One region of the Halomonas sp. LS-001 genome, then DNA from elsewhere that is predicted to be linked to it. Evidence: predicted binding sites of a transcription regulator. Region 1 holds the regulator's gene; each other region holds the start of a gene.
What was found. The regulator FNR, encoded in region 1, switches genes on or off when oxygen is low (the NO sensors DNR and NnrR bind a similar motif). The targets are predictions, from matches to a motif close to TTGATNTANATCAA.

Region 1 (10,873 bases):
GGCTCACGGGTGAAATACGCTTCCCGGAAGACAGCGACCGCGATATTACTCTTGTTCCCGGCATTTAGGCCGCAGACGCATGACCACACGCACCCCGGACGCAACGGCGTCCACTCCCTGTTATCACTGCGGCAACCCGGTGCCCCTTGGGGCACCGTGGTATATCAAGATAGACGACACCTCCCACCCTCTGTGCTGCCCAGGTTGTGAAGCCGTCGCCCATGCAATTATCGATGGTGGGCTTGAAAGCTACTATCGTTACCGCACGGAACTCCCGGAACGCCCGGATGAACGTCAGGCAGCCAATGCCGACACATGGCAGGTCTTTGATGACCCTGGCTTGCAGGCCAAATTCGTCCACCCGGATGGCGATGATGGCCACGTTCGCGCCACTCTCGCGGTCGATGGCATCACCTGTGCGGCCTGTGCGTGGCTCATTGAACACCGTCTTAATGCCCTTGAAGGCGTGACCAGCAGCGCAGTCAACCTGACCCATCACCGTGTGCGCATCAGCTGGGACCCAGCGCTTATTCAGCTTTCTCAGTTGCTTGCAGAACTGGCGGCCATTGGCTACACCGCGCAACCCTACGAGCCCGACCAGGCACAGTTACGCCTGCAAAAGGAAGAGCGCATGAATGTGCGACGCCTGATCATCGCTGCCGTGGGCATGATGCAGGTCATGATGTTTTCAATTCCGATTTACGTGTCCGGGGCAGAGGGCATGTCGGAAGACTTTTACGTGCTGTTTCACTGGTTATCGTTTGCCCTCGCCACCCCAGTGGTGTTTTTCTCTGCGCTGCCTTTTTTTCAAAATGCCCTACGTGATATCAAGGCTGGCGTACTCGGCATGGATGTGCCCGTGTCGCTGGCTATCGGCTGTGCTTATGCGGCGAGCGCCTATGCGGTGATATTTAATGTCGGCGAGGTGTATTTTGATTCGGTGGCCATGTTCACCTTTTTTCTGCTTTTCAGTCGCTATATCGAAGCCCGCGCACGGCGTCGCAACGGCCAGAGTGGTAATGCGCTTAGCAGTGTACTGCCTGTGTCTGCCACCCGCCTAGAAGATGACGGCAGCGAACGTATCCTGCCCGCCAGCGAGCTTCAGGAAGGTGATCGCGTGCTGATCAAGCCCGGCCATGGCGTTCCGGCTGACGGGATTATTGAAGACGGTGACTCCAGCCTGGATGAATCCATGCTGACCGGCGAGTATCTGCCGGTGACACGTCAAGTCGGTGAACGCATTGTCGGCGGCAGCCAGAACATGGAAAACCCCTTGATCATGCGTGTTACCCATGCCGGTAACAATGCCCGCGTTTCCAGCATCGTCGACCTGACCGACCGCGCGTTTGCCAGCCGTCCGCGACTAGCGCAGATGGCCGCACGGATGGCCCACCTGTTTGTACTTCGCCTGCTGCTGGTAACCGTTTGCGTGACCGCCATCTGGTGGTGGATCGACCCTTCGCGCGTGCTGTGGGTCATGCTTTCTGTACTGGTGGTCACCTGCCCTTGTGCGCTCGCACTGGCAACACCGACCGCCCTGACCGCCGGCCACGGTCAGCTGCGTAAACGCGGGGTTCTGATTACCCGTGCGGATGCGCTGGAGTCACTTTCCAGCGCCACTCGGGTGATTTTCGATAAAACCGGCACCCTGACCCGGGGTGAAATGCAGTTGACCGAAACACGCTTATGTACCGACACCCTCGACACGGAGCAGGCCAAAGCCATTGCCGCTGCCCTGGAGTCACGTTCAGAACACCCCATTGCACAGGCATTTCGTCCTTATCGGGATGCCACCCTGCGGGCGAGTGGTCTGCGTAGCATTACCGGCCAAGGGCTTGAAGGTTACCTGGATGACCGTCTGTGGCGTCTCGGCAAGCCAGCATTTGCCTGTCATCACGCCCCCGCGCCGCCCGGACAGGGCCAATGGCTGTTACTCAGTGAAGAGGGTACTCCTCGCGCCTGGTTCCGTTTATATGATGGCGTTCGCGATGATGCAGCTGACACCATTACTGCCCTGAAAGCGAATGGTATAGCGGTGGAGCTGCTTTCCGGCGACACGACCGCCACGGTAAAAGAACTGGCGGAACAGCTCGGGATCGATACCTGGCACGCTGGCGCCAGCCCTGAAGGTAAACTGGCTCACCTGCAGGCTTTACAGAAAAAAGGCGAATGCGTCGTCATGGTCGGCGACGGTATCAATGACGTACCGGTACTAGCCGGTGCGGATGTCGCAATTGCCATGAACACGGCCACGGACCTTGCCCGGACTCGCGCCGATGCCGTACTGCTCAACCCACGCCTGATACGCATTGCCGATGCCGTTGACATATCACGGGCAACCCGGCGTATCATGCGTCAGAACATGATCTGGTCAGTGTGCTATAACGTCACCGCTCTGCCTTTGGCGGCGTTTGGCCTGGTTCCCCCCTGGCTGGCAGCGCTTGGCATGTCTTTCAGCTCGCTGGTCGTTGTAGGCAACGCACTACGGCTGAGCCGCTGGAAAAGCCGTCGACCCGCGCCCAGCTCTCCGCCCATCTCTAAACCGGTATCTGCATGAGCATTTTATATCTGCTAATTCCGTTATCGCTGATTCTTTTAGGGCTGGCGGTCTGGGCGTTTTTCTGGGCGGTCAAAAATGACCAGTTCGATGACCTGGAAGGGCCTGCTCATCGCATTCTTTTCGATGAGGATGAAAACGACCTGTTACCCGAAGAACGCGAACGCCGCCAGCAAAAACGCGCACGCAATGCCACCGAACGGGCCTCTGCCCGAAAGCCTTCTGATGACAGTGACCGCTAACACACCATGAATCCTACCGGTCTTGAACTCCCGCCGCTGTTTGCCGCCTTTATTTTCGGGTTGATGGGCGGTGCCCACTGCATCGGGATGTGCGGCGGCATCATGAGTGCTCTCACCTTCGCGGTACCGCCCAGCATGCGCCAGCCTGCCCGGCTCGGCGGGCTTTTACTGAGCTACAATCTGGGCCGCATTCTGAGCTACATGATTGCCGGAGCCATTGTCGCCGCTCTCGGCACCCTGCTATCACTCTCCCCCAGCGCGGGAAAACTGCTGCAGGCATTCGCTGCCATCATGCTGATTCTGATGGCACTGTATATTGCTAACTGGTGGAAAGGCTTGCTCAGGATCGAAGCCGTGGGCAGGCGCGTCTGGAAGCATATTGAACCCTATGGAAGACGCCTGATGCCCGTCGTCAAACTTCCCCAGGCTTTCGCGCTTGGTGCCGTATGGGGTTGGTTGCCCTGCGGGCTAGTCTACTCAATGCTGGCCTGGAGCCTGGCCATTGCCGACCCGCTAAAAGGCGCGTTATTGATGGGCGCTTTTGGCCTGGGCACACTGCCAGCGTTGCTTGCTACCGGTATTGCGGCACGCCAGTTCAGCGGCTTGATTCGCCACCCGGCTACACGCACTGTTGCGGCATTAAGTATTATTGCTTTTGCTCTCTGGCAACTATTCAGCATCGTCTTTGGCTAAGTTCTTTGAGTATGTTCTTTGAGCACGTTCTTTGCGTACGTTCTTTGATGTAGCTCAACTACTGCATGTCTGGCGAGCGTTAGGATGAGACCTGTTTCTGTGTCATCACTCAGTTCTGGAGTCTCTTCATGGCCGTTCATGATCTCGCTGCTTCTTCTACCACTGACAGGGCGGCGCCAAGTCACGCCGCATGGGATGAAGAACTGTTACGCCGTTATGACAAAAGCGGACCACGCTACACTTCCTACCCAACAGCTCTATCGTTTCATGACCAGTTTGGAGCTGACGACTTTACCGCGGCCTTAGAGCGCAGTAATGCCACCCAGCGTCCGTTATCGCTTTACGTGCATGTCCCTTTCTGCCGAAAAATCTGCTTTTATTGCGCCTGCAACAAGATAGCAACGAAAAACACCGCACTTGCCGAGCCTTACCTATCCCGGCTTGACCGTGAAATGGTGCTGACGGCGCGCCACCTTGATACCACGCGCAATGTTGAACAGCTGCACTGGGGCGGCGGTACTCCCACGTTTTTAACCCTGAGCCAGATGAGCGATGTGATTGATCGTCTTGATGCACGTTTTGGGCTGTCATCAGCGCCAGACCGTGACTACGCCATTGAGATTGACCCTCGCGAAGCCGATGTCTTCACCCTGCGCCACCTGCAGTCTCTAGGCTTTAACCGCATCAGTCTTGGCGTGCAGGACCTTGACCCTGTGGTGCAAAAAGCCATTAATCGACGCCAGCCTCGAGTATTGACCGAAACACTCATGGAAGAAGCACACCGTTTAGGTTTTCGCTCCCTGAACCTGGATCTGATTTACGGCCTACCCCACCAGACCCAGGCAGGCTTTGCCGACACCTTGCGTCAGGTCATTGATCTTAATCCAGCGCGCCTGTCAGTGTTCAACTATGCCCATATGCCTCAGCGTTTCCCCCCTCAGCGGCGCATCAATGAAAACGACTTACCCAGCGCTGAAGAAAAGCTCGATATTCTGCATACCACGATCGATATGCTGACCGGCGCTGGCTATGTGCATATCGGCATGGACCACTTCGCACGCCCCGATGACAGCCTGGCCGTTGCGCAGCGTGACGGTACGCTGCAACGCAACTTTCAGGGCTATTCCAGCCATGCCCAATGCGACCTGGTGGGACTGGGCGTTTCAGCGATTTCTCGCGTCAACGATGTCTATGCCCAGAACCCGACGGATCTGGCTAGCTACGAACAGGCACTTGATCAAGGCCAGCTGGCCACTGTCAAAGGCTTGCGATTAAGCACGGACGACCTGATCCGCCGCGACGTCATTGAGCGCATGATGTGTGACATGCAGATTGATCTGGCGGCGGTTGGCAAGCGCTGGAATATTGATGCACCGCGTTACTTCGCCGATACACTGGAACGTTTACAGGGTCCGCTACGCGACGGTCTGATTGAACAAGAAGGTAGCATCTTGCGCGCCACGCCTATCGGACGCCTACTGATTCGCCACCTGGCCATGGCATTTGATGCTCACCTGCCCGGCGATACCACCCAACGCTATTCGAGGATTGTTTAACACGCTTGTCGGCGATGTGCTCTTGCTCGCATAATGGATTATCATTTTTTAACGGAGTAACACATGCCGGAATTAAACAGTCGTCAGCGGGTCCGGCTGAATGAAACACGCTGCCAGACATGCAGCCTGAGTTCGCTGTGCCTGCCACTGGCACTTGAGCTGGACGATATGAGTCAGTTTGATGCCATCATCCGTCGCCGCGCACCGTTGAAAAAAGGCGAGCCGCTGTTTCGTCAGGGAGACAGCTTTACCAGCGTGTTTGCCGTTCGTTCCGGAAGCCTTAAACAGCTCACTACGGAAGGCAGTGGTAGCGATCAGCTAACCAATTTCTACCTGCCCAGTGAGCTGGTCGGGCTGGATGGCATTGATGAGGAACATTACCCGGGTAGCGTGGTGGCACTGGAAACCACCACGGTGTGTGAGATCCCCTTTGACCGTCTGGATCTGCTGTCTGAAGAATTGCCGGAACTGCGCGGGCAGCTTTACCGCAGCATGAGCAAAGAACTACGTGATGACCGACGCATGATGCGGCTACTTTCGCGCAAGACCGCCGATCAGCGCCTGGCCACCTTTCTGATCACGCTGTCTGACCGTTTCCGTCGGCGTGGCTATTCACCGTACAGTTTCAGACTTTCGATGTCGCGGGCGGATATCGGCAACTATCTGGGTCTGGCGGTTGAGACGGTCAGTCGGATTGTCAGTCGTTTTCAAAGCCAGGGCGTCGTTGCGGTCTCAGGACGTGAAGTTAATATCCTGGACATGCCGCTGTTGCTGAACCTGGCAGAAGAAGCTGTCGAAGACGCAAGCTAGGGTCTGTTGACGTTTCATTCACGGCCGCGCTGGTGTCAGTTTTTATTCGGGGCAAGGCAGGAGGAGAGACGTTTGGTAACTCCAAATGAACGACGACTAACGCCGCAGCGGATAAAAACTGACCCAGCCCTTCGGGTTGCGCTTCAAAATGCACCATACTGCGTTGCGAAACTTGAGAAGGGAACCACCCTTACCTGCGTTCCGCGCCTTGTCTGGCACATTTTGATGCAGCAACGCGGTTCGTGATGAAACGTCAACAGACCCTAATACCAATGCAGCGCTGTTTTCACCATCAGCCTCCAGGCCCGGCTACTGACTCAGCTACCGATATTAAGCGCCATCAAGGTTAACGGTGCGGATACGGTCGGCCATCATGTCAGCCTGCCTGGCTTCCAGACCCTCGAAGTCGAACAGCTGCCGGTCAGCCAGCTGCGAAGGCGCAACGTTAGTCACCGCCTTGAACATGCTTTCCAGCCGCCCCGGGTGTTTTTTATCCCATTCAGCAAGCATTGCCTTGACTGTCTGGCGCTGCATATTGGGTTGGGAGCCACACAGGTTGCAGGGAATGATCGGAAATTCCATCAGGCGGGCGAACTCGGCAATATCGGCTTCTTTGCAGTAAGCCAATGGCCGGATCACGATATTCTTGCCGTCATCAGACAATAGCTTCGGCGGCATGGATTTAAGCGTACCGCCGAAAAACATGTTCAGAAACAGGGTTTCCAGAATATCTTCACGATGGTGCCCCAACGCCACCTTGGTCGCGCCAATTTCCTCGGCAAAGCCATACAGAGAACCACGCCGTAGCCGCGAGCACAGTGCGCAGGTCGTCTTACCTTCCGGCGTTTTTTCCTTGACCACGGAATAGGTGTCACGTTCAAGAATGTGGTAATCGACACCCAGTTGATCAAGATACTCAGGCAGAACATGTTCAGGAAAGCCTGGCTGTTTCTGGTCGAGATTGACCGCCACGAGCGAAAAATTCACGGGCGCATTACGCTGTAAATTGCGCAATATCTCCAGCATGGTGTAACTGTCTTTCCCACCAGACAGGCAAACCATCACCTTATCGCCTTCTTCAATCATCCGGTAATCAATGATGGCATTACCAACGTCGCGACGTAGGCGCTTTTGGAGTTTATTGAATTCACGCTTCTGCCGGGCATCCGCCACGCTGACACCCGATGGATGCGTCTTATCTGCCTGTGAGTCAGACAGTGGGGTCTTCACCGGGTCGAAGTGATCAACAAATGGTGTGGCTGATGATAGAGACGTAGACGTTGACATAAACACGGGCCCAAACAGTCGTAGTGCAGCAGAGAGGAAGTCGGCAGCTTTTCAAACGGTGCATTCTAACAGCTTATTTTAACGACTGCTGAGGCTGAAAAACACACAACAAGACAACGAATCGTTATATTCGGGCGGTCTTATCCAGGTGTGGAGGCATTTCAGCGCAGATCCAGCCGACGCCAGCTCTAACGCCAGCTCTACTGTGTCAGACGCTGTAATTTAAGATAGAGCAGTGCACTTGCCATCGCTTGATCCAGTACGCTGTTGAGGTCTGACAAGGGAATTTTCCAGTGTCTTGCCGCCGTACTCAGTTGTTTGGGCGCTTCAAGATGGGGCTGGCGGCGGCGCAGCATGCGCTGATAGTGATGGGCAAGATCTATCTGCGCATTGGGCAAGGTAAAGCCTAGATGCTTACGCAATGCTTTGTTGAAAACAGTTAACTGCTCTGGCAGAGACCATCCCAGCAAAGGACGATTTCCCAATGCACAAACCAGAGTTTCTAGACTGCTTGCATCACGAATCAATGACGTTTGTGGCGAGTGCAGCAAGCCATGCTGACGCTGCGTCGCTGTGCTGTGAGAGGTGTCTCTGTCGGCGTCAGCCGCAGGTAACAACGTCACGACCTGCGCTTCGCTGATTTTCAACCGCTGAGGCGTAAACGGTAAAATAGCGAGCGTTACCACACCGCCCGCCCCTTGATGGCAGGCTAAGGCAACCATTTCCTCTCCCATATAGGGCTGAAACAGCCAATGAAAGGGGGAATGGATATGACGGCGGCGATCACTTTCCCGGCGCAGCAAGGTACGCAGCGAGCCATTGAATAAGCTCACGTGGCGGTCAATCAGTGCCATGCTGCTCACGAATACTCCAGATGATAACGATGCGAAAGACGCTGTTTGAAATCCTTGACGATGTGTAACGCTTCACGCAGTAAATCTCTCTCAAGCGACGAAAGCTCCTGCACCACCACGCGGTCTGAACGTTTGCTGTCATTCGATGTTTCTTCATCGAGTTGCTGTTTCAGGCGTAATTCAGTAAACAGTGCCAACGCCTCCCCCAGATCATCAGCAAAACGGCGCTTCAAGCGGCCGTCTTCCACCAACGCATCAAGACGCTCAAGGGTCGAGGTGGCAAGAATCCGGCGCTCCAACGCCATAGTGCGCACCCCATGTACAATAGGAAAAATCCCGCCTTTTTTTATATCAATTCCGTGTTGGGGCTTCTTAAGGGAGCCAAACAGGGTCAAGGGAGTGGAAAACCGCAGCGCCGTGCGGGCAAAGTAGGAAAGTAACAACTCATCCCGGGTGCCAAGATCAAACAGGGTATCGCGCACCTGATCAAGCAGGGCCGGGTTACCTGCTACCGCATGGGCATCCAGCATGATGGCCAGTTTCATCAGGCTATCGCCATCACGCGCATCGACCCACTTTGCAATCCGCCGTCGCCATTGGCTCACCGTGCCCACCCACTCAGGATTGGAAACCATGATGTTGCCAGGGCAAGGCGGGTACCCCAGTTTGATCAGCGTCTCGGTCAGGCGCTGCATGTCGTCACTGACATGCGGCCATTCGAGCGCATCATCCAGAATCAGGCCATTATCCTGATCGGTTTTCAGGATCTGTTCGCCGCGCCCTTCGCTGCCCATCACCATCAGACAGCTATCCCCATGAAAACGCTCATCTATCGTGAACTGCCACGCCTTGCTGATAATCCGCCCATTCAAGGCGGCCAGCAAGTCCATGGCGAAACGCAGTTTTACACCCTGAGCCATCAGGGCGTTAACCAGCTCAGGCGTGCGCTGACTGGCGGCCGCCAGCGTTTCCAGGTCATTGGCCTGTTCCACTTGAAGGCTGACCACATAACTGCGACTTGAGAAGTAGCTCAGCACGTCGGTCAGCTCAACGACGCCTTTAACCGCGTCACCTTCCATGACCACCACTCGGGAAACTTTATGGCGTGTCATTAATACCAGGGCTTCAAACAGGTACTGAGCCGGGGCAACGGTCACCAGCGAAAAGTGCGCAATATCCACCACTGGACTGCTCTGGGGCAGCCCATCCATGACCAGGGCATTGAGCAGATCGGTTTTGGTCACCATACCGGGTTTGCCATCATGCATCACCAGCACGCTATCCGCATGGCGATCATTAAGCTGTTTAACGGCGTCGGTAATATCGGTATCTGCCTGCATCATCACCGGTTCGCGCATACACTCCTTTGCCTGCGCCAACATGAACCCGGCCATAGTGACGCCACCTTCGGCACGCTTTTCTGTCAGCAGGCGCGCTTTGTGCGCCAACGTCTGGCGAAAGAAGTCGCCAAAGTCAGGGTAGTCGCGACACAGTTGCTGAAACAGGCCTTTCGGTAAGAGGTAACACAGACACTCCTGCTCAGCCGTAAAACGGTAACGACTTTTACCATTCAGAATACTGATCGCACCAAACAGATCACCTGCGGTGTAATGACCGATCCGCGACGTCGAAGAAGGTAGCGTAGGATCCACTTCCGCCACTTCCCCCTTGTGAATCAGAAACACATACTCGCCCGTCTGCCCCATTTCCAGAATGGTTTCCCCACGGTCGTAATACGCCATGTCCAAACCTCTGCGCACATGGTCACGCCCGGCCTCATCCAGCATCGTAAACGGGGGTTGTGTCAGATCCACTTCGACCATGTGGGCCACCTCATTGGTTGGCGTATGAAACGTCACTGAAGGCATCAGGCCAAACGCCTGTTAAACCATCATCAACGCCAGTATTGGTTGACATACATCACCACTTTTTCTTCCAGGGCCTGTTGACTATGGGTATACCGACTTTAGGGTCTTATAAGCAAGTCTATCGGAGTTATACCTTACTCTATGCGCCTTTCGTTGCAGCCAAAGAATTGTTAAAAACCCCAAAGAAACACGTATCAATTAACACAAAGTATTAATCCTTAAGTGGATAAAACTAAAGTTAATCATACCAAAGTTAATAACACCACGACTAATAAAACCAAAGTATTACCCGCCATCCCACCTGACACTTAAGGGTAGCTCAAGCAGACCAACAGAGCTTTCAACAAAGTTCTTAAAAAAGTTCTCAAAAAAGCCCATGCTCAGATTCAGGAAAACACTTAATCGAGCTACCAACCGCTCTAAAAGACGTCAAAAGCGGCCTTCTTCGGCTTTCTAGACTATTGTCCTATAGCCTGAAAACCTCCTCTAAAAACGCCAAAAAACACAATAAAATATAAAAAAATCAACGTTTTAAAAAAAACTAACGGAAGCTATACTTTCTTTGATACCAAAGTATGGGATTTATTTTCATGCATTTTTGCCCACTATGCTTAGCGAGTCACTCAGGGTGATCGCACGTTACCCACTTTCTTCATTACTAACGTCACATGATAAAACAACCTGATTTTCCCGCTAACGACGAACAACAGCGTATAACTGGTCAGCGTTTTCCGGAAAATCAGTAAGGTTAGATATCACGTTGAGTGACACCCAAGCGTGCGATTGCCCTGATGGGTCTAACACTAAGGGTTAACTTTCCAAGCCTAAAAATCACAAGTGGAGAGCAACACTATGGCAGACGATAAATCTAATGCTGCTGAATACTGGAAAGCGAACGTCCGTACCATCATAGGATGTCTCGTTGTCTGGGCTTTCGTTTCATATGGCTGCGCCATCCTGTTTCGCCCGCTGTTGGCGGGGATTCCGGTAGGAGGGACGGATCTTG
Region 2 (10,873 bases), 1.5 Mb from region 1:
AGCCGGCGCGACAGGAGGAACGTCGCTGACGCTGAATTCGCGCTGAAACTCTTCGGAATCACCAGGCTCCAGTTGGATATAAGCACCCGATAAAACGGTGCCCAAGCCACTGATGCCTTCTCTGCCAATCCGTGGTTTAACCACCCAGAAACGACTGTTCTCGTTCAGCATCTCCTCTGCTTCCTGGTTAATGCGCGCTGATATAACCGCATGAGACAGGTCTTCAGACAGTTTCACGCTCTCCACATGACCGACTTCAACGCTTCGGCTTCTGATCAGCGTACTACCGGCTTCAATGCCATCAGCGTTATCCATTGTCAGAGTCACTAGCGTGCCACGGCTGCTGTAGTTGTCGTATACCAGCCAGATGCCAATAGCAATGGCCACCAATGGGATAATCCATATCGGAGAAAGTCTGGCTTGAGGTGAAGTTTTGGCGCGGTGTAGCGCTTCTTCTCCATGTGGTTCATTGCGTGTTTCGTTAGCCATCAACAGGTTCCTGGTTGACGTGATTTCGGCGGCGATTGCGCGGTAAAGGTGTGTCCCATATCAAGCGCGGATCAAACATCATGGCGGCCAGCATCGTCAAGACTACCACGGCGCCGAAGGCGAGCGCTGCGGGACCGGGTGTTATCGACATCAGCGAGCCGGCACGAATGAGGGCAACCAGAATAGCGACCACAAAAACGTCTACCATTGACCAGCGACCAATAAATTCCGTGATCCGATAAATAACGGTGCGGTTGTGTGCGTTCATTTCGCTTGTTTTGCGGACAACCAGGCATAGCCATATTAATGCCACTAGCTTGCTGACCGGGACAACGACACTGGCTATAAAAATGACCAGAGCAATCGGCCATGATCCCATTTGTATAAGCTGCACGACGCCACCGATGATGGTCGAAGGAGATTCCTTTCCAAGGCTGGTAGTGGTCATAATGGGATACAGGTTGGCCGGAATATACATGACCATGGCCGCCGCCAGAAGTGCCCAGGTTCGCTGTAAGCTGGAAGGTAAACGCGAATGCAGGCGCTCGTTGCAACGAAGGCAGCGTGGTTTGCGAACATTGGGGGCAGGTCTGTTAATGAGCCCGCAGGTCGCGCAACCAACAACGCCTTGGGTAGCCGCAGGCGCACCGGTTTGAGTGCCTTCTGGCGCTAATGGCTCACCATCTTCAAGTGAAAACCACATCCAGTCGGCATCGACAGATTGAATAGTAAATAACAGTAGAATGGCAAAAGCACAGAATGCCCAGAACGAAACGCCTAAGGTGACCTGCGCGATGCCAGCGATCTTGATCAGGCTCACCAGTGCGCCGACAATAAATACATCTGCCATCAACCAGGGGGTAAGGTGAGTCAGCGAGCGAGCGACATCTTTGCTAAACGGTAGCTGACGATCTATCAGCAAGCCAAACTGCAACCATATCAGACCGATAAGGTAGACCGCTGGTAAGACGACAATACTCATGATGACGGCGATTGCCACGATTGGTTGATGAAAGCCTATCAGGGTGGTCGCGGTCTGAGTCAATTCAATTTCGTTGCCGATGCCACTGACACTAAAACGTACAAAAGGAAAAGAAATCGCGAGCAATAGCATCGTCAGCGCTGAGGCTGCTAAGGCCATGCTGCGCTGTGCCGGATAACGGTGCCTTTTGACCAGTACATGCTCACAACGTGGGCAGCTGGCTTTTTCACCGGGCTTTAATGGAGGAAGGGCAGAAACCCAGTCACATTCATGACAAGCTCTTAATCGCCTGCGCTGAGTTCTTGTTTCTGGCGGCGAAAGGTCTGCCTGCGAAGCGGCTTCTGCCAGTTGGCGAAAACGCGCTTTGGCTAACTCGGGACGTGTCATGGACGAGCGTTTCTGCGTTTTCATACAACGGCCTGATTAAGTGAGTCTAGACGTATGTGCGGCATCGTGAGCAAGACGATATGAATGGATTGGCACTTGACTATTCTGCCAGCGTAACTAACGATGCTGCAGCAATTGTGCATAGGCTGAATCAATAAAGGAAATCCAATGCTAGTGTCCCTGCTCGCTGTGCTTTGCGGACTTGTTTTGCTTATCTGGAGTGCAGAAAAATTTATTGAAGGTGCTGCGGCGACTTCTCGCTGGTTAGGGTTATCACCTCTATTGATCGGAATGCTAGTCATCGGCTTTGGTACGTCGGCGCCTGAAATGATGGTATCAGTATTGGCTGCGTTGCAGGGCAACCCCGGTTTGGCAGTCGGTAATGCCTATGGTTCCAATATCGTTAATATTGGTTTGGTTTTGGGGGTTGTGGCCTTGCTTGCACCTTTAACGGTTGATTCTGGTGTTGTACGTAAAGAAATGCCTGTTCTGCTAGTGGTAACTTTGATAACAGGGTTAATGCTGTTTGATGGATGGATAGCTCGCTGGGAAGCCATTGCTTTATTGCTAGGTTTGGTTCTACTGATTGTGATTAGCATCCTGCAATCGCGTAAAAGCCAGGATGATGCCATTGTCGAAGAAGTGGCCGCGACATTAGAAAGTCATCCCATGTCGCGTGGCAAGGCCCTGATGTGGACGCTGATAGGACTGATGCTTTTGATTGTCAGCTCCCGCCTGCTTGTCTGGGGCGCGGTAGATATTGCCGTTACGTTTGGCGTAAGTGACTTGATCATTGGCTTAACCGTTGTTGCCATTGGTACTTCTCTGCCTGAGCTAGCTTCATCTATTAGTGCCTTACGCCGTAAAGAGCACGAGATGGTGTTGGGTAACGTGGTGGGTTCCAATCTGTTCAATACACTGGGAGTTGTCGGTCTGGCGGGGGTGATTCGCCCGATTGAGGCGGGCAATGACGTGTTGACTCGTGATTGGCCGGTGATGCTGGTGATGACGTTGTTGATGATGGCATTTGCATTTTCCTGGCGCGGTCGTTCGCGTCGGATTAACCGTTGGGAAGGTGGGTTTCTGCTATTGATGTTTGTTGGTTATACCCTGTATATGGTTTCACTTGTGCTTGGTAGTCGTCCGTGACTTTATGTTACGACGATAAAACGCTGCCAGTGCATGAGTGCTGGCAGCCTGATCTTAAGCTTTGTTTATTTAGGCACGATGGTGAGCGTGGACCACTTAAACGTTATCATTAAGGTAAAGCGGGAACTTCGAAGCCAGGCATTTCCCCTGTCAATGTATGTAAGAAAGCAGTGATGCCATCGATGGTCTGCTGCTCAAATTCACGTCCCAGCATTTCCTTGCCCATGATCGCAACGGCTTCTTCTAGCGTTTCTGTGGCGCCGTTGTTCATATAAGGGTAAGTCACTGCAACGTTGCGTAAGGTGGGTGTTCTGAAACGGTATTTGTCGCTTTCTTCACCGGTCACGATGAAACGGCCTAAATCCTTGGAACCAGGTACCTGGATGGCGTGAAATTGACTATCTGTCAACGCGGGGCCGCGATGACATGCAATGCAACCATTGTCGACAAAAGCCACCATACCGTCTTTGGCTTGATCGCTGATGGCTTTGTTATCACCATGCAAATAACGGTCAAATGTTGAATTTGGTGTGTTTAGTGTCCGCTGAAAAGTTGCCATTGCGTGCGCCAGATTGTCTGCATTAATCGGCTCTTCATCATCCGGGAAAGCGGCTGCAAATTTTTGTTGATACAGATCAAACTCGGTCAACCGCTCCAATGCCGCATCAAGGTCCATAGCCATTTCGACATCTGCCTCAATCGGACCCAGGGCTTGACCTTCAAGATCTGGCTCGCGGCCATCCCAGAACTGGGAGCCCAAAAAACCACTATTAAGTACGGTGGGTGTGTTGCGCTCCCCAATTTGACCATCGTGCCCCGTAGCGCGAGGAATCCTGTCTGCCCACCCCAATGCCGGGTTATGGCAAGTAGCGCAGCTAATTACGCCACTTGAAGAAATACGCGGTTCAAAAAACAGCATATTTCCCAGTTCAATTTTTTCAGGCGTCATGGAATTGTCAGCTGGGATAGGCGGTAAATACGGCAGTGCTTCAAAGCGATCTTTATAATTTTGCAGGTCGTCTGCCACCAGCATGCCGCTGGATATCATGGCAGCTGCTGTTGCCATCACAGATAAGGTTTTTTTCATTTTGATGTCCCCCTTGCGTCAATCCCTCTCGGATGAGAGGTACTTAGCTAGCGAGGCTAGCCTTAACTCACAGTAAGGTTTAACTGTTGTTAAAAATCAATCAGGTGATGAGTCAGGTAAAGCCTGATGTTGAGCCAGATCATGAGTTCAGGTTTTTTTGATAAATCTGCTTGATTATCGATGGTGTTTACTAGGGTCTGTTGACGTTTCATCACGAACCGCGTTGCTGCATCAAAATGTGCCAGACAAGGCGCGGAACGCCGTTAAGGGTGGTTCCCTTCTCAAGTTTCGCAACGCAGTATGGTGCATTTTGAAGCGCAACCCGAAGGGCTGGGTCAGTTTTTATCCGCTGCGGCGTTAGTCGTCGTTCATTTGGAGTTACCAAACGTCTCTCCTCCTGCCTTGCCCCGAATAAAAACTGACACCAGCGCGGCCGTGAATGAAACGTCAACAGACCCTAACGTATTAGTAAGTGTGTGTTGTGGATGATGCCACCTATACAGTGCTGCCATTGAAAACATAAGAAGGGGGGGTTGACCCAGGCAAAAAAACTGGTAGGATACGCATCCATTGAACGGCAGCAGTCACGCAGTTCAAGCTCTTTAATAATTTGATCAGGTAATTCATGTGGGCGCTTGCCGATGAGGGTGATAAATCACCAAATATCAAGGTAAGCGGTCATGACAATGTAAATTGAAATGAATTCGTTTAAACCTTGAGCCAAGTTTGATTCGCTTTTGTTGCTCTAGAGTGACAAGTAAGAATCACAATGATTTTAAACTGAAGAGTTTGATCATGGCTCAGATTGAACGCTGGCGGCAGGCCTAACACATGCAAGTCGAGCGGTAACAGATCTAGCTTGCTAGATGCTGACGAGCGGCGGACGGGTGAGTAATGCATAGGAATCTACCCGGTAGTGGGGGATAACCTGGGGAAACTCAGGCTAATACCGCATACGTCCTACGGGAGAAAGGGGGCTTTGGCTCCCGCTATCGGATGAGCCTATGCCGGATTAGCTGGTTGGTGAGGTAATGGCTCACCAAGGCGACGATCCGTAGCTGGTCTGAGAGGATGATCAGCCACATCGGGACTGAGACACGGCCCGAACTCCTACGGGAGGCAGCAGTGGGGAATATTGGACAATGGGGGCAACCCTGATCCAGCCATGCCGCGTGTGTGAAGAAGGCCCTCGGGTTGTAAAGCACTTTCAGCGAGGAAGAACGCCTGTCGGTTAATACCCGGCAGGAAAGACATCACTCGCAGAAGAAGCACCGGCTAACTCCGTGCCAGCAGCCGCGGTAATACGGAGGGTGCAAGCGTTAATCGGAATTACTGGGCGTAAAGCGCGCGTAGGTGGCTTGATAAGCCGGTTGTGAAAGCCCCGGGCTCAACCTGGGAACGGCATCCGGAACTGTCAAGCTAGAGTGCAGGAGAGGAAGGTAGAATTCCCGGTGTAGCGGTGAAATGCGTAGAGATCGGGAGGAATACCAGTGGCGAAGGCGGCCTTCTGGACTGACACTGACACTGAGGTGCGAAAGCGTGGGTAGCAAACAGGATTAGATACCCTGGTAGTCCACGCCGTAAACGATGTCGACCAGCCGTTGGGTGCCTAGCGCACTTTGTGGCGAAGTTAACGCGATAAGTCGACCGCCTGGGGAGTACGGCCGCAAGGTTAAAACTCAAATGAATTGACGGGGGCCCGCACAAGCGGTGGAGCATGTGGTTTAATTCGATGCAACGCGAAGAACCTTACCTACTCTTGACATCTACAGAAGCCGGAAGAGATTCTGGTGTGCCTTCGGGAACTGTAAGACAGGTGCTGCATGGCTGTCGTCAGCTCGTGTTGTGAAATGTTGGGTTAAGTCCCGTAACGAGCGCAACCCTTGTCCTTATTTGCCAGCACGTAAAGGTGGGAACTCTAAGGAGACTGCCGGTGACAAACCGGAGGAAGGTGGGGACGACGTCAAGTCATCATGGCCCTTACGAGTAGGGCTACACACGTGCTACAATGGCCGGTACAAAGGGTTGCCAACTCGCGAGAGTGAGCGAATCCCTTAAAGCCGGTCTCAGTCCGGATCGGAGTCTGCAACTCGACTCCGTGAAGTCGGAATCGCTAGTAATCGTGAATCAGAATGTCACGGTGAATACGTTCCCGGGCCTTGTACACACCGCCCGTCACACCATGGGAGTGGACTGCACCAGAAGTGGTTAGCCTAACGCAAGAGGGCGATCACCACGGTGTGGTTCATGACTGGGGTGAAGTCGTAACAAGGTAGCCGTAGGGGAACCTGCGGCTGGATCACCTCCTTAAACGATGCATTATCCTCGCGGTAAGCGCTCACAATGAATTACCTGATCAGATAGCTGTTGATACGCAGTGATAAGCGATTTCTTCATATTGAAAAAAGAGAAAAGACCTTTTTTAAAGACTTTTCTTTTTCTTTTTAACGTGAAAAAGCATTCGTTTATCACTGCTTATGGCAGTCGCTCTTTAACAATATATCAAGCTGATAAGGTTCTTTTAAGAACGCGATCCATCACCGTCTTTATGACGCTGTTGTGGATCACGAACGTGAAAGAACCATGTACGTAATAAATTGTTATGTGATACGTCTCAAGCGTATCCGGCAATCGTTGTCATTGCGAACCCCAGACTCCTTCGGGTTATAGGGTCAAGCAATGAAGCGCACACGGTGGATGCCTAGGCAGCCAGAGGCGATGAAAGACGTGGAAGCCTGCGATAAGGCTCGGCGAGGTGGCAAACAACCTGTGACCCGGGCATTTCTGAATGGGGAAACCCACTCATCACAAGATGAGTATCCTGCACTGAATCCATAGGTGACAGGAGGCGAACCAGGGGAACTGAAACATCTAAGTACCCTGAGGAAAAGAAATCAACCGAGATTCCCCTAGTAGCGGCGAGCGAACGGGGACCAGCCCTTAAGCATGTGACTGATTAGGCGAATGCGCTGGGAAGCGCGGCCATAGCGGGTGATAGCCCCGTAGTCGAAAATCTGATCATGTGAAATCGAGTAGGTCGGGGCACGAGAAACCTTGACTGAAGACGGGGGGACCATCCTCCAAGGCTAAATACTCCTGGCTGACCGATAGTGAACCAGTACCGTGAGGGAAAGGCGAAAAGAACCCCGGAGAGGGGAGTGAAATAGACCCTGAAACCGTGTGCGTACAAGCAGTCGGAGCGGACTTGTTCCGTGACGGCGTACCTTTTGTATAATGGGTCAGCGACTTATATTCTGTGGCGAGGTTAACCGTATAGGGGAGCCGTAGCGAAAGCGAGTCTTAACTGGGCGCACCAGTCGCAGGGTATAGACCCGAAACCGAGCGATCTATCCATGAGCAGGGTGAAGATTGAGTAACATCAATTGGAGGCCCGAACCAGGATCTGTTGAAAAAGATTTGGATGACTTGTGGATCGGAGTGAAAGGCTAATCAAGCTCGGAGATAGCTGGTTCTCCTCGAAAGCTATTTAGGTAGCGCCTCATGTAGCACCACCGGGGGTAGAGCACTGTTTCGGCTAGGGGGTCATCCCGACTTACCAACCCGAGGCAAACTCCGAATACCGGTGAGTGACGCGTGGGAGACACACAGCGGGTGCTAACGTCCGTTGTGAAAAGGGAAACAACCCAGACCGTCAGCTAAGGTCCCGAAATCCTGATTAAGTGGGAAACGATGTGGGAAGGCTCAGACAGCTAGGAGGTTGGCTTAGAAGCAGCCATCCTTTAAAGAAAGCGTAATAGCTCACTAGTCGAGTCGGCCTGCGCGGAAGATGTAACGGGGCTAAATCAGGTACCGAAGCTACGGGTTCATCCTCTGGATGAGCGGTAGAGGAGCGTCGTGTAAGCCAATGAAGGTGGATTGAGAAGTCTGCTGGAGGTATCACGAGTGCGAATGCTGACATGAGTAACGATAAAGGGCGTGAAAAACGCCCTCGCCGGAAGACCAAGGGTTTCTGTTCGACGCTAATCGGAGCAGAGTGAGTCGGCCCCTAAGGCGAGGCCGAAAGGCGTAGTCGATGGGAAACGGGTCAATATTCCCGTACCGGACATGATTGCGATGGGGGGACGGAGAAGGCTAGGTGAGCCAGGCGTTGGTTGTCCTGGTGAAAGTGAGTAGGCTTGTGTCCCAGGTAAATCCGGGAGACTTCAAGGCCGAGACACGAAACGAACTGACCACGGTCAGGAAGTCATTGATGCCACGCTTCCAGGAAAAGCCTCTAAGCTTCAGATCATGTGCGACCGTACCCCAAACCGACACAGGTGGTCAGGGAGAGAATCCCAAGGCGCTTGAGAGAACTCGGGTGAAGGAACTAGGCAAAATGGTGCCGTAACTTCGGGAGAAGGCACGCCGGCGTAGGGTGAAGAGACTTGCTCTCCTAGCCCGAACCGGTCGAAGATACCAGGTGGCTGCAACTGTTTAGTAAAAACACAGCACTCTGCTAACGCGCAAGCGGACGTATAGGGTGTGACGCCTGCCCGGTGCCGGAAGGTTAAGTGATGGTGTTATCTTCGGAGAAGCTCTTGATCGAAGCCCCGGTAAACGGCGGCCGTAACTATAACGGTCCTAAGGTAGCGAAATTCCTTGTCGGGTAAGTTCCGACCTGCACGAATGGCGTAATGATGGCCACGCTGTCTCCACCCGAGACTCAGTGAAATTGAAATCGCCGTGAAGATGCGGTGTACCCGCGGCTAGACGGAAAGACCCCGTGAACCTTTACTATAGCTTCACACTGGACGCTGATGTTGCCTGTGTAGGATAGCTGGGAGGCTTGGAAACCCGGACGCCAGTTCGGGCGGAGCCAACCTTGAAATACCAGCCTGGCATCATTGGCGTTCTCACTCAGGTCCGTTATCCGGATCGAGGACAGTGTGTGGTGGGTAGTTTGACTGGGGCGGTCTCCTCCCAAAGAGTAACGGAGGAGCACGAAGGTACCCTCAGCACGGTCGGACATCGTGCAATGAGTGCAAGAGCATAAGGGTGCTTGACTGCGAGACAGACACGTCGAGCAGGTGCGAAAGCAGGTTCTAGTGATCCGGTGGTTCTGTATGGAAGGGCCATCGCTCAACGGATAAAAGGTACTCCGGGGATAACAGGCTGATACCGCCCAAGAGTTCACATCGACGGCGGTGTTTGGCACCTCGATGTCGGCTCATCACATCCTGGGGCTGAAGTCGGTCCCAAGGGTATGGCTGTTCGCCATTTAAAGTGGTACGCGAGCTGGGTTTAGAACGTCGTGAGACAGTTCGGTCCCTATCTGCCGTGGGCGTTGGATGTTTGAGAAGGGCTGCTCCTAGTACGAGAGGACCGGAGTGGACGCACCTCTGGTGTTCCGGTTGTCACGCCAGTGGCATTGCCGGGTAGCTAAGTGCGGACGGGATAACCGCTGAAAGCATCTAAGCGGGAAGCCCCCTTCAAGATGAGACATCCCTGAGGCCTAGAGCCTCCTGAAGGGCCCAGCGAGACCAGCTGGTTGATAGGCACGGTGTGGAAGCGCTGCAAGGCGTTGAGCTAACGTGTACTAATGGCCCGTGAGGCTTGACCCTATAACACCCAAGGGGTCTGGTCGCAGTGATAACGATGCTCGAAAGAGCAAAGCCGGATACGCAAGAGACGATCACAGTGCATAAGTAAAAGCGCGGACAATTTAAGAACACGTACAGCGCAGGTCATCAATAGCCTGCGCATCAGCTTGATATAGACCAGTTACGCCTGACGACCATAGCGAGCGGGAACCACCTGATCCCTTGCCGAACTCAGCAGTGAAACCGCTTAGCGCCGATGGTAGTGTGGGGTCTCCCCATGCGAGAGTAGGTCATCGTCAGGCACTTATACCGCAAAAAACCCAGCCATCCGGCTGGGTTTTTTGTTTTTGGGGTAGAGTAGAGGATAATTTGCTATTCAGTGACGACGAATTTCTAACAATGCAATAAGAATATCGCGGCGCGTTACCACACCCACAAGTCGGTTTTGTTCAACGACAGGGTAAATTTTAGGTTTGGCTCCCAACATTTCCTGGGCAAGATCCGTAATGCTTTTATTAGGTGTCACGCTGAGCACATCGTTTCTCATTAACTCATTGACCAGCGGTGCCTCACCATCATTGTAAATACTATCAAGCACTTGACCCAAAACATCCTGCTCGGAAATAAAGCCTATCAGCCGGTCGGCCGAATCGACCACGGGAGCACCAGGCAAGCGGTGTAAGGCCAGACCCTGAGCTAAGGTGGTAATTGAAGCATTTGGTGAAACGCGATAACAGTCACGGGACATGATATCTCTTACAGTATCAGGTACTTTGTTAGTGGCCTTGCTACCCATATTTGTGCTCCTTATCGCTTAACACAAAGGTGATGGCTGATTGAATCGTACAAAAAAAGGTGGATACATACTTAATATAGATGATCATTCCAAAGCTTCGAATCGAGTTTTCAACGGTTAATTTTTAACAGGAGCTCTCAAATGGATGCACGTGAATACTTGAGCCGTCAAGGGGTTGGCCTGGATAAAGACCCGGACAAGCCAAATACGCTCGAAGAAAAAGCCTGGGACCGGGCCAGAGGTTCAGGACAGCAGCGCCCAAAGTCTGGCACTCCTCATGACTGGGAAGAGTGGGAGCGCTATCATGGCGATCTGGCCAGTGAAGCGGATACGCTTGAGCAGAAAATTGATAAAGATGCCCATCGGGAAACAGTAGAAAAAGACAAGCCGCAGAAAAAGAGTGTTTCCGCGACACACGACGCGCCATCAGAAGCAAAAACGAC
Region 3 (10,873 bases), 880 kb from region 1:
GCAGCTCGGCGTTGAAGGATATCCTGTCTTTACCCGCAAGGCGGCGACCGATGTCGCTTACCTGGCGTGTAGTCAGTTTCTGCTGTCCAATGACACCAAGGGGCGCATTTTCCCGCAGTTTGCCACGCACAATGCGCACACGGTTTCTGCCATCCTTGAGCTGGCCAACACCAATGATCGCCCCTTTGAGTTCCAGCGCCTGCACGGCATGGGGGAAGCGCTCTATGATGCCGCGTTAGCCAGAGCCCCCAAAGGCACTTATTGCCGCATTTATGCACCCGTTGGCGCGCACAAGGACCTGCTTCCTTACCTGGTGCGTCGCCTGCTGGAAAACGGGGCTAACTCATCATTTGTGCATCAACTTGTTGATCCGGATGTGCCGGTTGAGTCTCTCTGCCAGCACCCTGTCGAAACATTACGTCAGTATGACTCACTGGCGAATAAGCGCATCCCACTCCCCAGCGATATTTACGGCGAAAAACGCCGCAACTCGCGTGGGGTCAACCTGAATATCCGTAGCCACTTCTTCCCGTTGATGGAGAAGATGGATACGTTCATGGATAAAACCTATCACGCCAAACCGCAGTTAGCTTTTGACGTCGCGGATGACAACGCCAATACACATACCGTCACCAGCCCGTTTGACCGCACGAAAACGTTAGGCAAGGTGCAATGGTCAACCAAAGAGCAGACCACCAAAGCACTGGATGCTGCCTGGGCAGCCTTCCCCCGCTGGGATACGACGCCTGTTGAGAAACGCGCTGCCATTCTGCGTCGCCTGGGTGAGTTGATGGAAGACAACATGGCTGAGCTGATGACGCTATGTTCACGGGAAGGCGGCAAACTGCTAACCGACGGCGTGGATGAAATCCGCGAAGCCGTGGACTTCTGCTACTACTACGCCATGCGTGCTGAGGAAGGCTTTGGTAAAGCGACTGAGCTGCCAGGCCCGACCGGTGAGTCGAACCACCTGGTCATGAGTGGACGTGGCGTATTTGCTGCCATCAGCCCGTGGAACTTCCCGGTCGCCATTTTCTGTGGGCAGGTCGTTGCTGCGGCAGTGGCTGGCAACACGGTGCTGGCCAAACCGGCCGAACAGACGTCCATTGTCGCTCACCGGGTGATTGAGCTGCTTTACGAGGCAGGCATGCCCCGTGATGTCGTCCAGTTACTGCCTGGCGATGGCCCTACGGTAGGTAGCGTTCTGACATCCGACCCGCGCATTACCGGCGTTGTTTTCACTGGCGGCACGGACACCGCACAAATCATCAACCGCGCCCTTGCCGCACGTGAAAACGCCCCTCTGCCGGCACTGATTGCAGAAACCGGCGGCATGAACGCCATGATCGTCGATTCCACCGCACTTCCAGAACAGGTCGTCGTTGATGTCATTCAATCCGCTTTCCAGAGTGCTGGCCAACGCTGCTCGGCGTTGCGTGTGCTTTACCTGCAGGAAGATGTCGCCGACCGGGTAATCAGCATCCTGAAAGGCGCCATGAATGAGCTGCAGGTGGGCGACCCGCGTCAATTGGGAACGGATGTTGGCCCAGTGATTGACGACGATGCGCGAGCGGGACTGCAAGCGCATATCGATGCGCTTAAAAACGAAGGACGCCTGATCGCCGAGACGCCAATGGCCAGCGAGCCGACACAGAACGGTACCTTTATTGCGCCGGTCGCTTTCAACATCGACAGCATTGACAGCCTGAGCCGTGAACAGTTTGGCCCCATTCTGCATATCGTGCGTTATAAGGCCAACCAGCTCGACAAGGTGATTGATGAAATCAATGCACGCGGTTACGGGCTGACTTTTGGTGTTCATAGCCGCAACGAGTCCTTTGCAGCGGATATTGCCCGTCGTATGCGGGTTGGCAACGTCTATATCAACCGCAACATCATTGGTGCTGTGGTCGGTGTTCAGCCGTTTGGCGGTCAAGGGCTGTCAGGGACTGGCCCGAAAGCTGGCGGCCCTCACTACCTGTACCAGTTTGCGAGCGAAAAAACCGTGACCAATAATACCGCTGCTCTTGGAGGGAATGCGTCACTACTGGCACTGGATGATGAATAAGCCCACCATCATAACCCGCTCTTTATGACAGGCAGTCACCATCATTAACGACCTATGGCCACCTTTAAGGGTGGCCATTTTTTTTGCTTGGCAGCTTATCAACAACGGCGCAACTATTGCGCTGGATCAATAACCTACCGCTAAAGGCCCAGTACACTGATCGACATACACAGAATGATTACCCGAAGATAATTAATTGACCCACACCAGGAGTTACTTCCATGCGCAAACTTACTCTGTCCGCTCTTATCACTGTCGGTATTGCGGCAACCGCGATGACTGTCAGCACTCAGGTCATGGCTTATGGTCAGGGAGATTTCTTTACGCGCTTTGGTGCCGCTAATGTTGACCCCAAAAACGATAACGGCACGCTGGATACCGCTCTTGGTGCGCTGGATGTCAATGTCGATGACGAAAGCCAGTTTGCATTCACTCTGGGCTACCGGTTCCACGATAACATCGGCGTTGAACTGCTGGCAGCCCTGCCGTTTGAACATGATATTGCACTCAATGGCAGCAACATTGCGTCGACCAAGCATTTACCGCCGACCCTGACGGTTCAGTATTACCCCCTGGGCGGCACTGAGTCACGCGTTCAACCTTACGTGGGCGCCGGTCTGAACTACACTATTTTCGATGATGAATCCGTCGATATCGAAGGCGTCAGCCTCGACCTGGACGATTCCTGGGGCGCGGCGGGTCAAGTGGGACTTGACCTGATTATTGATGAAAACTGGGCGCTGAACGCTGCTGCCTGGTACATCGATATCGATACCGACGCCACAGTTGCCGGCGCAAGTGCCGGTTCCGTCTCCATTGACCCGCTTGTGGTCATGGGTGGCCTTAGCTACCGCTTCTGATTGAGCCGCATTGATTGTATAAGCCCGCCTGGATCCGTCCATGGCGGGCTTTTTTCCGTATGGATTCCGGCTTAATTACGCGTTACCAGATCATCGATCCGCTCAACGGCTTGCATAATCCGCCGCTGATCGCTGGAGGAAACCTGCGCCTGCTGCAGATAAACCTCAACAGCAGGCGCAACGTCGCACTTGGCAGGCATTGCGCCACGCGCATCCACTAATGCCTGCAGGCGGCCAATAAACACAAAGCGCAGCCACTGTGGCATTGACATGGTGTCGACACAAAACGGCTGCTGACTATTGAAAGCCTCTTCTGTTGGGGTTTCAACCTGCCATAAATGCGACATTTTTAACGTTGATTCGAGTTCGTCGAGCGCCTCGGATAATGGCTGATGGACTGTCATCTGTTTACCTCATTTAATCTGTAACGTGTTGCAGGGCATTATCCCTATGTCTTTCTTTATGTTCCACCGTCATGCAACAACGTCATGTATCAATGTCACTTACCAATGCCTTTGTGTTGACCGGTTTTTATAGCCGATCTGTATGGACAGTTTTCTATCAACCGCCGCGCTGTGAACGCGTACACAGAAACCTTGCAAGAGACTGTGGATAACCTATGGAAAGGTGGCGCAAAGGCTTTCACCATGGGCCAATGCTGACACTGTTTAAATTTTAACCATACCGATTGAATGCCCTCGCCACACTTTTTAACTCGTTAGCTGACACGCAGCTCATGGCAAGGTAAAGTGCTCGCCTGAAATGCGGAAGGATGTTATGCAACCGATTACAACGCTTAACGATTTTTTTGAACGCAGTGGTGCCGAGGTGTGTCTTTTTCATATGGGGCGCCATGTCACAGCGTGCCAGCAAGAAACACTTGTCGCCTTCGAGAAGCAGCAGGCTCCCTGGCCAGAACCCTGGCAGGGACAAGCTCGCCTAGGCATCCTCTTTCGCTTGGGCAACATGCCCGAACCTGCCATCTGGTTTCTGGCGTTCCCACTTGACGAACAGGGTTACCTGTCGGCCGGACAACGCGATGCATTTTTGCAACGCTTACTGGAAACGCTAGGGCAAAATGCGCGCAACGTCGACACCGGGAACACTGAAGACATTGAGCATCTGATGCAGGACAATCCCCTCTCCTTCACGCCACCCACACCCTTCCAGGCAATGTTTAACGCTATGGCAACCCGGCATCTGGGCTTGTCGGCCAGCCAGCATTTTGAGCCGGTTGAGGCGTACGTCAGCCAACAGATAACGATTGACTGGCAGGCGCTAGGCCTTCAGGGAATTGCAGATTTCGTCGTTCGCATGGACACTGACCAGTCGGCTCAGTTAACCGCGATACTACCCGACATGCCTGCCGAAATGCTGCATGCCGTTGCCTATTGCCTGGAGCATCTGGCGCTTGATCATGCTTTGGCACAAGCCTTGATTGAGCGAGGCGAGCAAGCCTCACAACAAGGTGACCTGGAAACACTTTGCGCCTGTATCCGTGCGGTAGGCAGTACCTCTGAAGAGCAAGTAGGACAGTGGTATCAACAGCGATTGAGCGATACGGCTACTTGCGGGCCTGATACACTGGCGGCCATTGCCGGGCGCGGCTGGAAGCATCTGGAACACAGTGAGCGGTTACCACTTTTTCTTAACCGTCTGGCAGAAGATCCACGCACCGACTTTACAGCGGTAATCCGTGACTTAGCGTTAATTCCCCGTTTGCGGCTACCCATCATAATGTCGCTTAAAGAGGCTCAGGATGGCTCAACATTGCAACAACGTTTAGCCGCATTAACCTCGTCAACAGCAAAGGCCGATGACTGAAGAGGGAAATATGAAAGAATTACCTTACCAGGCAAAAGCAGTAATTGGCCGTCGCGAAATGGTCACTCTGCCCGATTTGGATCTGCACTTGTGTTGTAAAGCCGATACAGGTGCACGTACATCGGCCTTGCATGCCGAAGACATAGAAACCTCTGAAGATGAGCACGGCCAGCTGTGGGTTAGCTTTATCACGCACAGCGGTGGGCCAGATTCTCCTCCTCACAAGCTCAAGGCACATTTACATGATCGTCGCCGTGTCACCAGCTCGAATGGTCATAGCGAATGGCGGTATGTCATCCGTACTCCCATTCAGTTGGGCGATCTCAATTTTCCTATTGAGCTTACCTTGACTGATCGTAGCAATATGCGCCATCCGATGCTGTTAGGGCGACGGGCGATGCGGCGTTTACTGATAGCCCCCGGTGCCGCCTTCCTGCATGGTGAACCTTAACTTACTGCGCAACCCTACACTTATCCGCAAGGGAGCTTTCAATGCATATTGCCCTGTTATCGCGTAATCGCAACCTGTACTCAACCCGTCGTCTTGTTGAAGCCGCTGAAGCACGTGGGCACTCGGCTCGCGTCGTTGACACCTTGCGCTGTTACATGAGCATTGCCTCACATCACCCGTCTATTCACTATAAAGGTGAAGAGATTGAGTCTTTTGATGCGGTGATTCCACGTATTGGCTCTTCAGTGACGTTTTATGGCTGCGCGGTACTTCGCCAGTTCGAAATGATGAATACCTATGTACTCAACGATTCGGTCGCGATTACACGTTCACGCGATAAGCTTCGCTCACTGCAGTTGCTTTCACGTAAAGGGCTTGGGTTACCTATTACCGGGTTTGCCCATTCGCCGGATGACATCCCTGACCTGATTACCATGGTGAAAGGCGCTCCTCTGGTCATCAAACTTCTCGAAGGGACTCAGGGGATCGGTGTGGTACTGGCAGAGACCAACCAGGCCGCTGAATCAGTGATCCAGGCCTTTATGGGCATGAAAGCCAACATCATGGCCCAGGAATACATCAAGGAAGCCAAAGGCGCGGATATTCGCTGTTTGGTGATTGGCGATAAGGTCGTTGCTTCAATGAAGCGTCAGGCGGCTGAAGGCGAATTTCGTTCCAACCTTCACCGTGGTGGTAGCGCAAGCGTGATCCGTATCACACCGGAAGAACGCTCGACAGCTATCCGTGCGGCAAAAGCCATGGGGCTCCGTGTGGCAGGGGTTGACCTGCTTCGCTCAAATCATGGTCCTGTGATTATGGAAGTTAACTCGTCACCTGGTTTGCAGGGGATCGAGACAGCGACAGGAAAAGATATTGCCGGATTAATTATTGAGCATATCGAGAAAAACGCCATTACACCGCGCAAAACACCACCCAAGCCAAAAGGTTAAGGCCTGAAAACAAAATTAATCCATGAAAGGGGTGGCAAAAAAAGGCTACCACGGCGACAATCTGCGTCACCGAAGGAGGTAGACGCTCATGTTTCTCGATAATCGCCAAGTGGCGATGGACAGCGTTCTGGAAGCGCTGGCAGATAGCATTGATTATTTTCAGGATAATATAGAACGCCTGCGTCCATCGCTGCGTGATACGCTAAAACCCTATTACGAAAATCGCCTGCAAAAAATGGGCGAGCTTCAGCAGCTCGCCCGTACGCATCTGAAAATGCTGCCACGTGATGCAGATGTAGAACGTGACGACTTTCTGTGGCTATGGAGTCGACTCAAAAGCTTTGTTGGCAATGACAGTCAGGTATTGATCAATGAGCTGCTTGAGCAGGAACGTGTTCTGATGCAGGCCCTGTCAACGTTATTCACCCACCCTCTCCCGGACCCCGTGGAACCGGTGGTAGAAGAATGTATGAAAGGATGTCGGCAGCTTATCCGAGAGCTTTATCAGTTGCAGAAACGCAAAACGCGACGCTGAACGGCTATTATCATTTTTCGCTGGAGTCTGCGTCATCGACACCCTTGCTTGGATGCTCAATGATATTGATAGGTTCAGCAGGCCCCAGAAAATAGGGTTCCCGCCGCCAGAGATAAAGATCCCCCAGGGTGGCAACTCGCGCCACCCACTCTCGTAACCTGAGACGCCATTCGCCATTGACGCTGTGATTGCTGGCTGCACAGCCAACCACGTCCATTCCCAGCGCCTGACCGATATAAAGTGCCCGCGGCAAATGCCAACGTTGCGTCACCAGCACTGCACGATCAACCTCAAACACCTGCTGTGCTCGTACCATGGTATCGAAGGTACTGAACCCTGCGTAATCCAGCGTGATCTTCTCGGGCTGGACACCAAAACGGGTTAGCGTACGCCACATGGCCCGCGGTTCATTATAAGACCGCGTGCGGTTATCACCGGATAACAACAGATGCTCAACCCGATTCGCATGCACTAGACGTGCAGCGGTGCTCATACGCGCATAGAAATGCGGATTTTGTACACCACTGCGCGTCCAGTGCGATGTACCGAAAACAATACCGACACGTTCAGGCCCGCATTGGGTAACGGTGGACTCTATCACTGAGTGAGTCCGCGACAGAATCCACAGATTACTGGCAACAAAAAAGAGCAACACCAATAAAAGTGCCGCTCCCAGCGTCATCAAAGACCATTTAAAGCCTGCCACAAACTTCATACGCATGAACACAACATCAGTGCGGTAAGGGGCAAGCTTTCAAACAACCCTCGATCAGAACATACCCAGCTCAAGCTTGGCCTCTTCACTCATCATGTCTCTATTCCATGGGGGGCTGAATACAATTTCCGTATGTACTTTATTAACCTGCGGCGCGCCCAGAATTTTATTACGCGCGTCGGCAGCAATAACGTCGCCCATACCACACCCAGGTGCGGTCAATGTCATGCGGATAGTGACGATACGTCCGCCACTGATCAGGCGCTCAATCCGGCACCCGTAAACAAGTCCAAGATCCACAATATTGACAGGAATTTCAGGATCAAAACAGGTGCGCAGCTGATCCCACACAAACTGCTCGATTTCCTCATCGTCTGCGTCTTCATGCAATGTCGGACGAGGCAGCGCCTCCAGACCCAATGCATCAAGATTGCTGCCTTCAATCAGATAAAGACGGCCTTCATAGCCGACGCTCACCGAGCTGCCTTTTGCCTGCATGATACTGACAACACTATCTTCTGGAAGAGTATCACTTTTACCAAAAGGTATCGCAATTGCCTCAACATCCCGCTGGAGCGGGATTGACTGGCCTTTCTCTAACCGAGCAATCTGTTCAATGTCCATAGTGCTCCTTGGTGGTACCTAGCGACTAGTACCTAGCAAACGATACCTAGCGAACCATATCGATGACGCGCTTGAGCGACGCGACAAAAATATCAATTTCGTCATGGGTATTATACGCCGCAAATGAAGCGCGACATGTCGCGTCCACACCAAAATGGTGTAATAACGGCTGAGCACAATGATGTCCCGTACGAATCGCCACACCTAACTGATCAATCAGCAGCCCAATATCCTGAGAATGCGCCCCGTCCACCACAAATGATAAAACACCCGCTTTGTGAGGCGCTGTACCAAGAATACGCAGGCCATCAATGGACTGCACCTGCTGGGTCGCATAGGTTAAAAGCTGTTGCTCCCATCCACTGATCGCATCCAGCCCGATGCGGGTTGTCCAGTCAAGCGCTTTGCCCAGGGCAATAACTTCCGCGATAGCCGGAGTACCCGCCTCGAATTTGTGCGGGATATCAGCAAAGGTAGTGCCTGAAAAAGACACCGTATCAATCATCTCGCCACCGCCTTGCCAGGGAGGCATGGCTTCGAGCAGCGCTTGCTTGCCATAAAGCACACCCACCCCGGTTGGCCCATACACTTTATGTCCTGAGAAGGCATAAAAATCAGCGCCAATCGCCTGTACGTCAACACGCTGATGGGGGGTTGCCTGAGCACCGTCCACCAGGATGATCGCTCCGGCCTGATGCGCTAACGCCGCCATTTCCTGTACCGGGTTAATTGTCCCCAAAGCATTGGACACATAATTAACCGCTACCAGTTTGGTGCGCTCACCGAGCAGAGCACGATAGGCATCCATGTCCAGTGAACCATCCGCATGGACGGGAATAACCTTGATCGTAAAGCCCAGCTGTTGAGCCAACAGTTGCCAGGGCACGATATTGGAGTGGTGCTCCAGCATGGAGATAAGCACCTCATCTCCAGCTGCGAGATTGGCGCGTCCCCAACTGTTGGCAACCAGATTGATCGCCTCGGTTGTGCCGCGTGTAAAGATAACCTGGCGTGACGTTTCTGCATTGATAAATGCCTTCACCGTCTCCCGGGCACCTTCAAAAGCGGCCGTCGCTTCATCTGCCAGGGTATGCAGACCCCGATGAATATTCGCGTTATAACGACCATAATAATCCGCGAATACATCAATAACCTCACGAGGCACCTGGCTGGTCGCCGCATTATCAAGGTAGATCAGGGGTTTTCCATGCACCTCCCGCTGAAGTACTGGAAATTCCTCGCGAATCCGGGCAACGTCAAACGCTGGCTGATGAGATAAATCTGGCGTGACAACAGCGGTATTGGGCATTAAGAACTCCTGCGGCACCTGTAAACAAACCTGTTACCTAACCCTATGACCGCTTTTGCGATCATAGAGACCGTGCTGACGACTTAATCTGACTCGTTAAGTGCGGCGGCAGCTTCCACCAGTCCTGTCAGGTTAAAGCGCTCAGGCAATCTACCCGCCACTGCTAGCTCAACCCGCTCGGACACCGCATCAAGCCGGACTTCTTCAAGCACTTCACCGGCAAATGCCAGCGTTAACAGTGCACGTGCCGTCGCTTCATCAATGCCACGTGTGCGCAACGCAAAAACGGCATTTTCATCCAGCTGGCCGGTTGTAGTGCCGTGAGAGCACTTGACGTCATCTGCGTAGATTTCCAGCTCGGGCTTGGCGTCAATACGCGCACGATCAGACAGCAGCAGGTTCTGGTTGCTTTGGAAACCTTCGATTTTCTGACTATCACGCTTAACAAACACCTTGCCGTTAAACACGCCATGCGCACGATCATCCAGAATGCCTTTGTAGTTCTCGTTGGAGAACGTCAGCGCTGCATTGTGGTTCACTTTGGTATGGTTATCAACATGTTGACGACCCTGCCCAAAGAACAGCCCGAGGAAATTGGTTTCAGCGCCCTGCCCGTTAAGATCACTGATCAGGTCATTGCGCACCAGCGCGCCACCCAGATTCAGGTTATAGGAGGTATAGCGGCTGTCTCGATTCTGCTCTACATGCATGCTAGCGACGTGATAGTCGCCTAACGGAGCTTCCTGCAGCTTGTAATGCTGAAGAATGGCGCCACGATCCAGCATGAACTCACCAACCACATTGGTAAAATTCTGCGCGTCGGTTTCGCCAATATAATGCTCGATCAAGGTGGCTTCGCTGCGCCCTGCTGCCTCGACCAGTACCCGCGGGTGGCACATGGTCGGTGACGCATTGGCACGCGATAAGAACTGCACGATGATCGGCTTGTCAACCACGCAGCCAGCACCAATACGAATGACTGCCCCTTCTTCCATAAATGCTGTGTTCAGCGCGGCAAACGGTGAAAAATCCACTCCGGTCAGACGCCCGAGCGGGCCACCTACCGCCTCATGGTTAACGTCCAAGGCTTTTGAAAGAGGCAGAACCTGCAAGCCTTCTGGCAGGTTTTCAAGGTCTGACAATGGTGCGGAAAAAACACCATCGACAAACGTCAAACGATGCGCCTCAATCGGCAAGGTTAATGCGGCTGCGGTTGCCTGAGAGAAATCAGCATTATCTGCCAGCGCAAAATTACCTTGCGCAATCCCACGTACATCGGTGTATTTCCACTCTTCATCACGGCGTGTAGGAAATCCCATCGCCTCAAAGCGTGCAGCACCCGCCTGACGACGCGCCGCAATCCAGGTGGGCTCCGCGCCGAGCGCTTGGCGATGCTGATTTAGCGTTTCAAGAAACGTTAACGTGTCGCTCATGCCGCAGACTCCTCCGCAATACCTTCATAGCCATTCGCTTCGAGCTCTTTTGCAAGCTCAGCATCACCGGTTTTGACGATGCGACCATCAACCAACACGTGGAC

Region 2: a site for FNR is predicted at 4,224-4,237, ahead of ACU6TU_RS07250 (cytochrome-c peroxidase). Genes of this name have one in related genera too.
Region 3: a site for FNR is predicted at 2,185-2,198, ahead of ACU6TU_RS10165 (OmpW/AlkL family protein). Genes of this name have one in related genera too.

The regions. Positions count from the first base shown of each region.
Region 1 covers NZ_CM129816.1:3,126,158-3,137,030, forward strand. Annotated here, with positions in the region: gene ACU6TU_RS14045 (FixH family protein) at 1-68, shown strand, start outside; gene ACU6TU_RS14050 (heavy metal translocating P-type ATPase) at 80-2,557, shown strand; gene ccoS (cbb3-type cytochrome oxidase assembly protein CcoS) at 2,554-2,799, shown strand; gene ACU6TU_RS14060 (sulfite exporter TauE/SafE family protein) at 2,806-3,492, shown strand; gene hemN (oxygen-independent coproporphyrinogen III oxidase) at 3,621-5,048, shown strand; gene fnr (fumarate/nitrate reduction transcriptional regulator Fnr) at 5,112-5,858, shown strand; gene ttcA (tRNA 2-thiocytidine(32) synthetase TtcA) at 6,189-7,145, opposite strand; gene ACU6TU_RS14080 (DNA polymerase III subunit epsilon) at 7,346-8,008, opposite strand; gene ACU6TU_RS14085 (DUF294 nucleotidyltransferase-like domain-containing protein) at 8,005-9,822, opposite strand; gene ACU6TU_RS14090 (DUF4212 domain-containing protein) at 10,720-10,873, shown strand, end outside.
Region 2 covers NZ_CM129816.1:1,615,606-1,626,478, forward strand. Annotated here, with positions in the region: gene pqiB (intermembrane transport protein PqiB) at 1-489, opposite strand, end outside; gene ACU6TU_RS07240 (PqiA/YebS family transporter subunit) at 482-1,882, opposite strand; gene ACU6TU_RS07245 (calcium/sodium antiporter) at 2,027-3,007, shown strand; gene ACU6TU_RS07250 (cytochrome-c peroxidase) at 3,117-4,094, opposite strand; rRNA gene ACU6TU_RS07255 (16S ribosomal RNA) at 4,872-6,404, shown strand; rRNA gene ACU6TU_RS07260 (23S ribosomal RNA) at 6,765-9,655, shown strand; rRNA gene rrf (5S ribosomal RNA) at 9,821-9,936, shown strand; gene ACU6TU_RS07270 (CBS domain-containing protein) at 10,011-10,430, opposite strand; gene ACU6TU_RS07275 (YqaE/Pmp3 family membrane protein) at 10,572-10,873, shown strand, end outside.
Region 3 covers NZ_CM129816.1:2,246,536-2,257,408, forward strand. Annotated here, with positions in the region: gene putA (bifunctional proline dehydrogenase/L-glutamate gamma-semialdehyde dehydrogenase PutA) at 1-2,068, shown strand, start outside; gene ACU6TU_RS10165 (OmpW/AlkL family protein) at 2,290-2,928, shown strand; gene ACU6TU_RS10170 (YqcC family protein) at 3,000-3,332, opposite strand; gene ACU6TU_RS10175 (DUF3549 family protein) at 3,706-4,752, shown strand; gene ACU6TU_RS10180 (ATP-dependent zinc protease family protein) at 4,763-5,203, shown strand; gene rimK (30S ribosomal protein S6--L-glutamate ligase) at 5,245-6,153, shown strand; gene ACU6TU_RS10190 (hypothetical protein) at 6,242-6,688, shown strand; gene ACU6TU_RS10195 (SanA/YdcF family protein) at 6,699-7,409, opposite strand; gene sufT (putative Fe-S cluster assembly protein SufT) at 7,458-8,027, opposite strand; gene ACU6TU_RS10205 (SufS family cysteine desulfurase) at 8,074-9,336, opposite strand; gene sufD (Fe-S cluster assembly protein SufD) at 9,420-10,769, opposite strand; gene sufC (Fe-S cluster assembly ATPase SufC) at 10,766-10,873, opposite strand, start outside.